3 regions of the Mesorhizobium sp. Ca11 genome follow, and region 2 is predicted to be linked to each of the others. Evidence: predicted binding sites of a transcription regulator. Region 2 holds the regulator's gene; each other region holds the start of a gene.
The links. Region 2 encodes PhoB, which activates phosphate uptake and scavenging genes when phosphate is short. Its sites were predicted from a motif close to TGTCATNNANCTGTCAT; they were not measured.
Positions count from the first base shown of each region.

Region 1: a site for PhoB is predicted at 1,597-1,613, ahead of LB538_RS18595 (DUF1045 domain-containing protein). Genes of this name have one in related genera too.
Region 3: a site for PhoB is predicted at 1,801-1,817, ahead of LB538_RS06885 (acid phosphatase). Genes of this name have one in related genera too.

Region 1 covers NZ_JAIUHU010000010.1:27,282-30,555, reverse strand. The annotation lists gene iolE (myo-inosose-2 dehydratase) at 1-39, shown strand, start outside; gene LB538_RS18605 (DUF3329 domain-containing protein) at 104-316, shown strand; gene iolB (5-deoxy-glucuronate isomerase) at 694-1,506, shown strand; gene LB538_RS18595 (DUF1045 domain-containing protein) at 1,752-2,459, shown strand; gene LB538_RS18590 (alpha-D-ribose 1-methylphosphonate 5-triphosphate diphosphatase) at 2,582-3,274, shown strand, end outside.
Region 2 covers NZ_JAIUHU010000009.1:57,665-60,938, forward strand. The annotation lists gene pstB (phosphate ABC transporter ATP-binding protein PstB) at 1-674, shown strand, start outside; gene phoU (phosphate signaling complex protein PhoU) at 695-1,402, shown strand; gene phoB (phosphate regulon transcriptional regulator PhoB) at 1,419-2,108, shown strand; gene LB538_RS17620 (ROK family protein) at 2,442-3,274, opposite strand, start outside.
Region 3 covers NZ_JAIUHU010000003.1:102,739-106,012, reverse strand. The annotation lists gene LB538_RS06895 (cytochrome b) at 1-844, shown strand, start outside; gene LB538_RS06890 (cytochrome c1) at 866-1,723, shown strand; gene LB538_RS06885 (acid phosphatase) at 1,862-2,557, shown strand; gene LB538_RS06880 (adenine phosphoribosyltransferase) at 2,722-3,267, shown strand.

The sequences.
Region 1 (3,274 bases), on a different contig from region 2:
GCCGGCTATACGGTCGAGACGCAGGGTTTTCCGGCCTGAGCAGTGGATTAGTCGGGGCGCCCGGTTTATCCGTTGTGCTTTGGGCAAATCCTGGATTGGCGCGATGAAAGACTATGAGCATCCCTTCTTCCGGCCGCTGTGGCGCCGTATCGCGGTCGTCGCGGTCTGCCTGGTCTGGTCGGTGATCGAATTCGCGTCCGGCACGCCGTTCTGGGGCGTCATCGCGCTGGGCTTCGCCGGCTATGCGGTGTGGCAGTTTTTCTATCTCTATAAGCCGATTGAGGAGAACAAGGCCGAACCCGGACCGAAGGAGTGACTAATTCATGGCTCAGAAGCGTCTACGGATCGGATACTGCGTGCATGGCGGATCGCATGCGTTGGCGATTAGCCGAAACGCCCCTCGCTTCGTCATCCTAGGGCGCAGCAAGGAGCGCAGCGACGTAGCGCAGACCCTAGGATCCATTCCGTGACTTCGAAGCAGCCGCTGCGGTACAGAATTCTGCTCCGCAGCGCCCTTCGATTGAGGTAACGGCATGGATTCTAGGGTCTCCGCGACGGAGCTGCGCTCCTGCTTCGCCCTAGAATGACGAAGTTTGGAGGCCTCGGCCAATCTCGAAGGTTGTGCTGGTTCTGTCAGCCGGCAAGATCTTTGATCCGCAACCAACGAAGGCCAACGGAATAGGAGAGACAAAAATGTCGAAACTGCTCGTCAAGGCCGACAAGGCCCACGGCCATGTCGCTCATGTCACGCCGCAAAGCGCCGGCTGGACCTATGTCGGTTTCGACCTGCATCGGCTTCGTCCGGGCGAGACGGTGTCCGGCAAAACCGGCGAGCGCGAGGTCTGCCTGGTGTTCGTCACCGGAAAGGGCAAGGCATCGGCCGGCGGCAAGGATCTCGGCCTGCTCGGCGAGCGCATGTCGCCCTTCGAAGGCAAGCCGTGGTCGGTCTATGTGCCGCAAGGCGCCGACTGGTCGGTGACCGCCGATACCGAGCTGGAACTCGCCGTCTGCTCGGCGCCTGGCCTCGGTGGCCGTCTGCCGGTGCGCGTCATCGGACCTGACGATCTCGGCCAGGAGGTGCGCGGCAAGGGCACCAACACGCGCTACGTCACCAACATCCTGCCCGAGGGCAAGCCGGCTGATTCGCTGCTGGTGGTCGAGGTGATCACGCCCGGCGGCCACACGTCGAGCTATCCGCCGCACAAGCACGACCAGGACAATCTGCCGGCCGAATCCTATCTCGAGGAGACCTATTATCACCGCCTCAACCCGCCGCAGGGCTTTGCCTTCCAACGCGTCTACACCGATGCCGACCGCAACGGCGTGCGCGAGCTGGACGAGGCGATGGCGATCGAGGACGGCGACGTCGTGCTGGTGCCCAAGGGCTATCATCCCTGCGCCGCCTGCCACGGCTACGATCTTTATTACCTCAACGTCATGGCCGGACCGAAGCGGACGTGGAAATTCCACAACGCGCCCGAGCATGAATGGCTGATGAAGGCCTGATCGACACGCCGGCAAAGCCGTTGGTCCAGCCCGGAAAAATCGTCGGCTAACGAGCTCCGTGCTGGACTTGCCTTCGAAAACCCACGAAAGCTTCGTCAATCCGTCATGGAAATCACCTATGGCAGCGGTTCCGGTGCATGTCGCCGCAAGCGCTCCGGCGTTTGGGCCACGACTTGCCAAGACAATGACTTGAAGCGCGTCGCATATTCCTTTGGGGCGCGCAGCGCGCTTGACGAGGAACGCCCATGCGCTACGCGATCTACTACACCCCGGGGCAGGACGAGAAGCTGGCGCGCATTGCCGCCAACTGGCTGGGCCGCGACCCGTTTGGCGCGGCGACGCGGCCGGTCGAGGCCGTAGGCGATCTGTCGGCCGCGGAAGTCGCTTTCCATACTGCCTCTGCCCGGCGCTACGGATTCCACGCGACCCTGAAAGCGCCGTTCCGGCTGGCGCCGGACGAGACGGAAGCCTCGCTGCGCGCCGCGCTCGACGCTTTCGCCGAGGCGACGCCGCCTGTGATCATCCCGCGTCTGGTCGTCGGCCAAATCGACGGCTTTTTCGCGCTGGTGCCGGAAGCGCAGTTCGCGCCGCTCAACGATTTCGCCGGCGAGGTGGTGCGCGCCTTCGATCCGTTCCGCGCGCCGCTGACCGAGGCCGAGATCGAGCGCCGCAGCCCCGATGCGCTGAAGCCGGACGAGTTTCGCAACCTTTGCCAATGGGGCTATCCTTACGTCTTTGACACGTTCCGCTTCCACATGACGCTGTCGGGGCGGGTCGGGCCACAGGAAAGCCCACGTCTTCGTGCAGCGATCGACGGCCTGTTCGCCGACGTGCTGCGGCAGCCCGTGCCGGTGGATGCGCTGACATTGTTCGTCGAAAGCGAGCCCGGCGCCCCGTTCATGGTGCTTTCCCATCATGCGCTTGGCCGCAGCCCCGCCCGCAAGACCGCATAGGACGGATCCGCGGAAACGCTGAACCGCCCTATCTTTTTGTTTACGCAATTCCGGACGGAAAACCGCAAAGCACTTTTCCTGGAATTGCTCTGAAACGACTGCTTGAGATAGGACCGCCCGAGATGACCGCCGAAACCGTTCTCACCAATGCCCGCATCGTGTTGCCCGACGAAATCGTCAAGGGCTCGCTGTTGTTGCGCGACGGCCTGATTGCCGCCGTCGAGCCCGGTGCCGTCCGCGCCGGCGAGGACATGGGCGGCGATTACATCATCCCGGGTCTCGTCGAGCTGCACACCGATCACCTCGAAGGTCATTACGCGCCGCGCCCGAAAGTGCGCTGGAACCCGATCGCCGCCGTGCTTGCCCATGACGCCCAGGTCGCGACCGCCGGCATCACCACGGTGCTCGACGCCCTGCGCGTCGGCATGGACGAGGATGCCGACCTGAAATCCGACGACGTTCGCAAGCTGGCCGACGCCATCGAGGACAGCGTGCGCCAGGATCGGCTCAGGGCCGACCATTTCATCCACCTGCGTTGCGAGGTCTCGGCGCCGGACTGCCTCGAGGCTTTCGCCAATTTCGAGACCGACGAGCGGGTTAAGCTCGCCTCGCTGATGGACCATGCGCCCGGACAGCGCCAGTTCGTCAACCTCGAGACCTATGCCTATTACTACCAGCGCAAGCTGAAGCTGACGGACCGCGACTTCCAGAAATTCTGCGAGAAGCGGATGGCCGAATCGGCCCGCAATTCCGGTCCGAACCGCGTCTTCATCTCGGCCGCCTGCCAGGAGCGCGGCATCGTGCTGGCGAGCCAT
Region 2 (3,274 bases):
CCGAGCGCAGCGTGACCGCCTTCATCGGCCCGTCGGGCTGCGGGAAGTCGACGCTGCTGCGCGTGCTCAACCGCATCTACGAGCTCTATCCGAAGCAGAGCGCCGAGGGCCAGGTGCTGCTCGACGGCAAGAACATCCTCGACCGCTCGCAGGACCTCAACCTGCTGCGCACCAAGATCGGCATGGTGTTTCAGAAGCCGACGCCGTTCCCGATGTCGATCTACGAGAACATCGCTTTCGGCGTCAGGCTCTATGAGAAGATCAGCAAGGCTGAGATGGACAGCCGCGTCGAGCAGGCGCTGAAGCGCGCAGCACTCTGGAACGAGGTCAAGGACAAGCTCAACGCCAGCGGCCTCAGCCTCTCGGGCGGCCAGCAGCAGCGCCTGTGCATCGCCCGTACCGTTGCTGTGAAGCCCGAGGTCATCCTGCTCGACGAGCCGGCCTCGGCGCTCGATCCGCTGTCGACCGCCAAGATCGAGGAACTGATCGACGAGCTGCAGGCCGACTACACGATCGTCATCGTCACCCACAACATGCAGCAGGCGGCGCGCGTGTCGCGGCAGACGGCGTTCATGTATCTGGGCGAGCTGGTGGAGTTCGACCGGACCGAGAAGATCTTCACCTCGCCCCGCGAAAAGCGCACGCAGGACTACATCACCGGCCGCTTCGGCTGAGCTCATACGAGGACATCATCATGGCCGAACATACCGTCGCTTCCTTCGACGAGGATCTGAGGCAGATCAGCCGGCTCATCAACGACATGGGCGATCTCGCCGCCTCCATGGTCGGCGCTTCGACCAAGGCCCTGCTCGAGACCGACAATGCCATGGCGCAGCGCGTCGTTTCCGACGATGCTATCATGGACGCGCGCCAGCGCGAGCTCGACGACCGCGCCATCACGCTGATCGCCAAGCGCCAGCCGATGGCCGACGACCTGCGCAACGTGGTCGGCTCGATCCGCATGGCAGGCGACCTCGAACGCATCGGCGACCTCGCCAAGAACATCGCCAAGCGCGTCGGCTCGGTCGGCGTCAGCGCCGCGCCGCGCGACCTCACGCATTCGATCGATTCCATGGCGCAGCTGGTGCTGATCCAGGTCCAGGCCGTGATCCAGGAATATACGGTGGGCGACGCCACGGCGCTGGCCAAGCTTCGCAACGACGACGAGCGCATCGACGTCAAATACACATCCGTCTTCCGGGAACTCCTGACCTACATGATGGAAGACCCGCGCAACATAACCGCCTGCACGCATCTTCTGTTCTGCGCCAAGAATCTCGAGCGCATCGGCGACCATGTGACCAACATCGCCGAGAACGCCTATTATGTGCTGACCGGCACGCAATTGCCCGCGAATCGTCCCAAGCAGGACGAGACGACAATGTCGGCGCCGGCGGCCTGACGAAGGGTATCTGCCAATGATCGCGCCACGCATCATGGTGGTGGAGGACGAGGAGCCGCTTGGTGTGCTGCTCCGCTACAATCTCGAATCCGAGGGTTACCAGGTCGAAGTGGTGACCCGCGGCGACGAGGCCGAAATCCGCCTTCAGGAAAACGTCCCCGACCTGCTCGTGCTCGACTGGATGGTACCCGCGGTTTCCGGCATCGAGCTCTGCCGGCGCCTCAGGATGCGGCCCGAGACCGAGCGGCTGCCGATCATCATGCTGACCGCGCGGGGCGAAGAAAGCGACCGCGTGCGCGGCCTCTCGACCGGCGCCGACGACTATCTGGTCAAGCCGTTCTCGACGCCGGAGTTCATGGCGCGCGTCAAGGCGCTGCTGCGCCGCGCCAAGCCGGAGGTGCTGTCCAGCGTGCTCAAGGTCGGCGACATCGTGCTCGACCGCGAGTCGCACCGCGTCTACCGCAAGAAGAGCGAGATCAGGCTCGGCCCGACCGAGTTCCGGCTGCTGGAATTCATGATGCGTCATCCCGGCCGGGTGTTCTCGCGCAGCCAGCTGCTCGACAATGTCTGGGGCGAGACGATCTATATCGACGAACGCACCGTCGACGTCCATGTCGGCCGCCTGCGCAAGGCGGTCAACAATGGCCGCATGCCGGACGTCATCCGCACCATCCGCGGGGCGGGTTACGCGATCAGGGAAGATTAGGGATAGGGGGCCGAGACGCTGACGGGTTCTGTGTCTCCAGCATCGGATCGCGTGCATTGGCGGTTAGCCGAGACGCTTGTGCTTCGTCATCCACGGGCGGAGCAAGGAGCGCAGCGACGCAGCGCAGATCCGAGGATCCATTCCGTGATGTCGATGCGTTGCGACAGTCCAGAATTCTGTGCCGCTGCGCTCGACGCGTGAGGTAGCGGCATGGATTCCAGGGTCTCCGCGACGGAGCTTCGCTCCTGCTCCGCCCTGGAATGACGAAGCTGCGGGGCCTTCCCTTCGCTAATTCAAGCGTCTGCTGCTGTCCCGGACCTCTTCAAGGCTGCCTCAGGCCACGTTCTTTCCCGTCCCCACTCTTGCCTGGCCTCCCGGCGCGAAAATCTCCTGGTCGACGAAGGTCAGCGCGCGCATGGCGCAGCCTTCGCGGATCAGCGGCAACTCGTTCGGCTCGGTGTCGAAGGAGATCGATTCGGAGTGCTGGCCGCCGGCCGTCTGGGCGATCGCTTCCCTTAGCGCCGGCTCGATTAGGTCGAAGGCGGCCGCGCTGACGCCGACCATGGCGACAGGCGCCGGGTCGATGAGGGCGAACAGGCTGCCGAGACCGAAACCAAGCGCTTCGCCGGCCCGGCGGTAAGCCTCCCGTTCGGGGCCGTCCCTCTCGCGCGCCTTCGCGGCAAGGGCCCGCATGTCGGCGTCGCCGACGTCGACTGGCTCGGCGTCCTCGCTCATTTTCATGGCGCTGCGCCAGATCGCATAGTTGCCGGCATAGGCCTCGACGCAGCCGCGGCGGCCGCAGCGGCAAAGCGCCCCGCCCGGGCGGTGGATCATGTGGCCGAACTCGCCGCCGGAGGAATGCGTCCCGGTGAACAGCGCACCCTTGAGCACGAGACCCATGCCGATGCCGTGCGACAACAGGATGGCGATGAAGTCGTCGCGATAGCGCTCCGGGTCGCGCCATTGCAGCGCCACCGCCATCATGTTGCAGTCGTTCTCCATGGTGGCGGAGATGCCGAACTCCTTCTCGAGAATGTCGGCGAAAGGAATGTCGGTCAGCGGCGTTATCGGCGACCACAGCATGGAGCGCGCATGCGAATCGGTGATGCCCTGAATGCCCATGGCGATGCGGGCGACGCTGCCAATGTCGAGGTCGGGATCCTGCA
Region 3 (3,274 bases), on a different contig from region 2:
GATGAGCTTCTGGGGCGCTACCGTCATCACCGGCTTCTTCAGCGCCATTCCGCTGGTGGGGAACTGGATTCAGGAACTGCTGCTCGGCGGCTTCGCCGTCGACAATCCAACGCTGAACCGCTTCTTTGCGCTACATTACCTGTTGCCGTTCATGATCGCCGGCGTTGTCGTGCTGCACATCTGGGCGCTGCATGTCGTGGGCCAGTCGAACCCGACCGGCATCGAGGTCAAGTCGAAGACCGACACCGTCGCCTTCACGCCCTACGCCACCATCAAGGACGCGTTTGGCATGATCGTGTTCCTGTTCGTCTTCGCCTATTTCGTCTTCTACCTGCCGAACTTTCTCGGCCATCCGGACAACTACACGGTCGCCAACCCGCTGAAGACGCCGGCCCACATCGTTCCGGAATGGTACTTCCTGCCGTTCTACGCGATCCTGCGCGCCATCACCTTCAACATCGGCCCGATCAACTCCAAGCTCGGCGGCGTGCTGTGCATGTTCGGCGCCATCGCCATGCTGTTCCTGGTGCCGTGGCTCGACACTTCCAAGGTGCGCTCGGCGGTCTATCGTCCATGGTACAAGCTGTTCTTCTGGCTGTTCGTAGCCGACGCTATCCTGCTCGGCTGGCTGGGCTCGCAGCCGGCGGAAGGCAGCTATGTGTTCATGGCGCAGATGGCGACGCTGTTCTACTTCGCCTTCTTCCTGGTCGTCATGCCGGTGCTCGGCCTGATCGAGACGCCGCGCAGGCTGCCGAACTCGATCACCGAGGCCGTGCTTGAAAAGAAAAAGGGCGGCAGCGGACATCCGGCACGCGCTGCCGCCGCGCCGGAAACCACGGGCTGAGAATCTGAGGGGATTTTGGGTATGAAGAAGATTCTCACCTCGCTGGCGCTGCTTGGCCTGGTGGTCGCGGGCACCGCTGCCATCGCCGCCGAAGAGGAACACAACGCGGCCGCTCCGACGCATTTCCCGATCAACGAACCGAAGGAAATGAGCTGGAGCTTCGCCGGTCCGTTCGGCACCTATGACAAGGCGCAGCTGCAGCGCGGCCTGAAGGTCTACAAGGAAGTCTGCTCGGCCTGCCACTCGATGAACCTGGTGGCTTTCCGCACGCTGGAAGGCCTCGGCTATTCGGAGGCGCAGATCAAGACTTTGGCCGCCGAATACACCATCCATGACGGCCCGAACGATGCCGGCGACATGTTCGATCGTCCCGGCAAGCCGTCGGATCACTTCCCGGCGCCGTTCCCGAACGAGCAGGCCGCGGCATCCGCCAATGGCGGCGCCGCGCCGCCCGACATGTCGCTGCTTGCCAAGGCACGCGGCGTCGAGCGCGGCTTCCCGCGCTTCATCTTCGACATCTTCACCCAGTATGCGCAGGGCGGCCCGGACTACATCCACTCGCTGCTCACCGGCTACGACCAGACGCCGCCGGCCGGCATGGTGATCCCGGAAGGCACGCACTACAACCCGTACTTCCTGTCCGGCGTGTCGTTGAAGATGCCCAAGCCGCTCTCGGACGGCCAGGTGACCTATGACGACGGCTCGCCGCAGACCGTCGACCAGTATGCGCGCGACGTCTCGGCCTTCCTGATGTTCGCGGCCGAGCCGCATCTCGAGGATCGCAAGAAAACCGGCTTCCGCGTCATGATATTTCTGCTGGTCTTCGGCGCATTGGTCTACATGACCAAGCGCAGGGTGTGGGCCGACGTGGCGCACTGAGGCGGCGTCGATCGCAAGAATTTTGAAAGGGCGCCACAAGGCGCCCTTTTGTATTTCGGCGCGCGCAAACCGGGGCGTGTCACATGATCGTCATCGCTCGTGGCGATCCTGCCTCGCACTCACCAAAGGATCGCACCCATGAAAAGATATGCATCGCTCGCGGCGGGTTTCCTGCTGCTTGTCACCGGATATGTCGCCCATGCCGATGAGGCCCAGCCTTTCGTCACCAGCAAGGACATCGACCTGACGATGATCCTGCCGCCGCCACCGGCCAATGACTCGCCGGAAACCAAAGCGGAGCTCGGCGAGGTGCTGACGCTGCAGGTGACACGCACGCCGGAAATGGAAAAGCGCGCCATCGCCGACGCCGAGGAGAATATCTGGCGCTTCGCTGACGTCATGGGCCCGAATTTCAACAAGGAGAAGCTGCCGAAGTTCAGTGCCTTCTTCGATCGCGTCGTGGCGACCGAAGGCGCCGTCGTCGATCCCGCCAAGGATGTCTGGAAGCGGCCGCGGCCCCATCAGCTCAGCGATCTGGTCAAGCCGGTCGTGAAGCTGTCGAGCTCCGGTTCCTGGCCGTCTGGTCATGCGACGGTCGGCACCATGATGGGCATCGTCCTTGCCGACATGGTCCCCGAAAAGCGCGCCGAGATCATGGCGCGCGCGGCCGAATTCGCCCACAACCGCGTGGTCGGCGGCATCCATTATCCGTCCGACATCGAGATGGGCAAGATCTCCGGCAGCGTGATCGCCGCGGTCCTGCTCAACCGTCCCGATTTCAAGGCCGAGTACGAAGTGGCGCGCTCCGAGCTGCGCTCGGATCTCGGCATGTAGCCGCTCGGTAGCGCCTGCTTTTCGAAGGGCGCCTTCGCGATCGGTGCCGATCCTTTGCCGGATGGCTTGTCTCTGGCGCGACATCGCGGTAGCCCTTGTCGGTCGCGTCGGGCAGCAAAGGCCGACGCCGCCAAATCCGACAGCCGGACACGCGGAAAGCCTCGATGAAATCCTCCCTCGAAGACACGCTGCTTGCGGCCATCCGCACCATTCCGGATTATCCCAAGCCCGGCATCCTGTTTCGCGACATCACCACGCTGCTTGGCGACGCGCGCGCCTTCCGCCGCGCCATCGACGAGCTGGTCCATCCCTATGCCGGATTGAAGATCGACAAGATCGCCGGCATCGAGGCGCGCGGCTTCATCCTCGGCGGCGCTGTGGCGCACCAGCTTTCGGCAGGCTTCGTGCCGATCCGCAAGAAAGGCAAGCTGCCCTACGAGACGGTGCGCGTCGCCTACAGCCTCGAATACGGCCTGGACGAGATGGAGATGCACAAGGACGGCGTCTCGCCGGGGGAGAAGGTGATCGTGGTCGACGACCTGATCGCCACGGGCGGCACGGCGGAAGCCGCGGTGAAGCTGCTCAGGCAAATCGGCGCCGACATCGTCGCGGCGTGCTTCGTCATCGACTTGCCCGACCTCGGCGGCCGCCAGAAGCTGGAAGCGCTAGACGTGCCGGTGAGGACGTTGATCGGGTTCGAGGGGCATTGATCTTCCC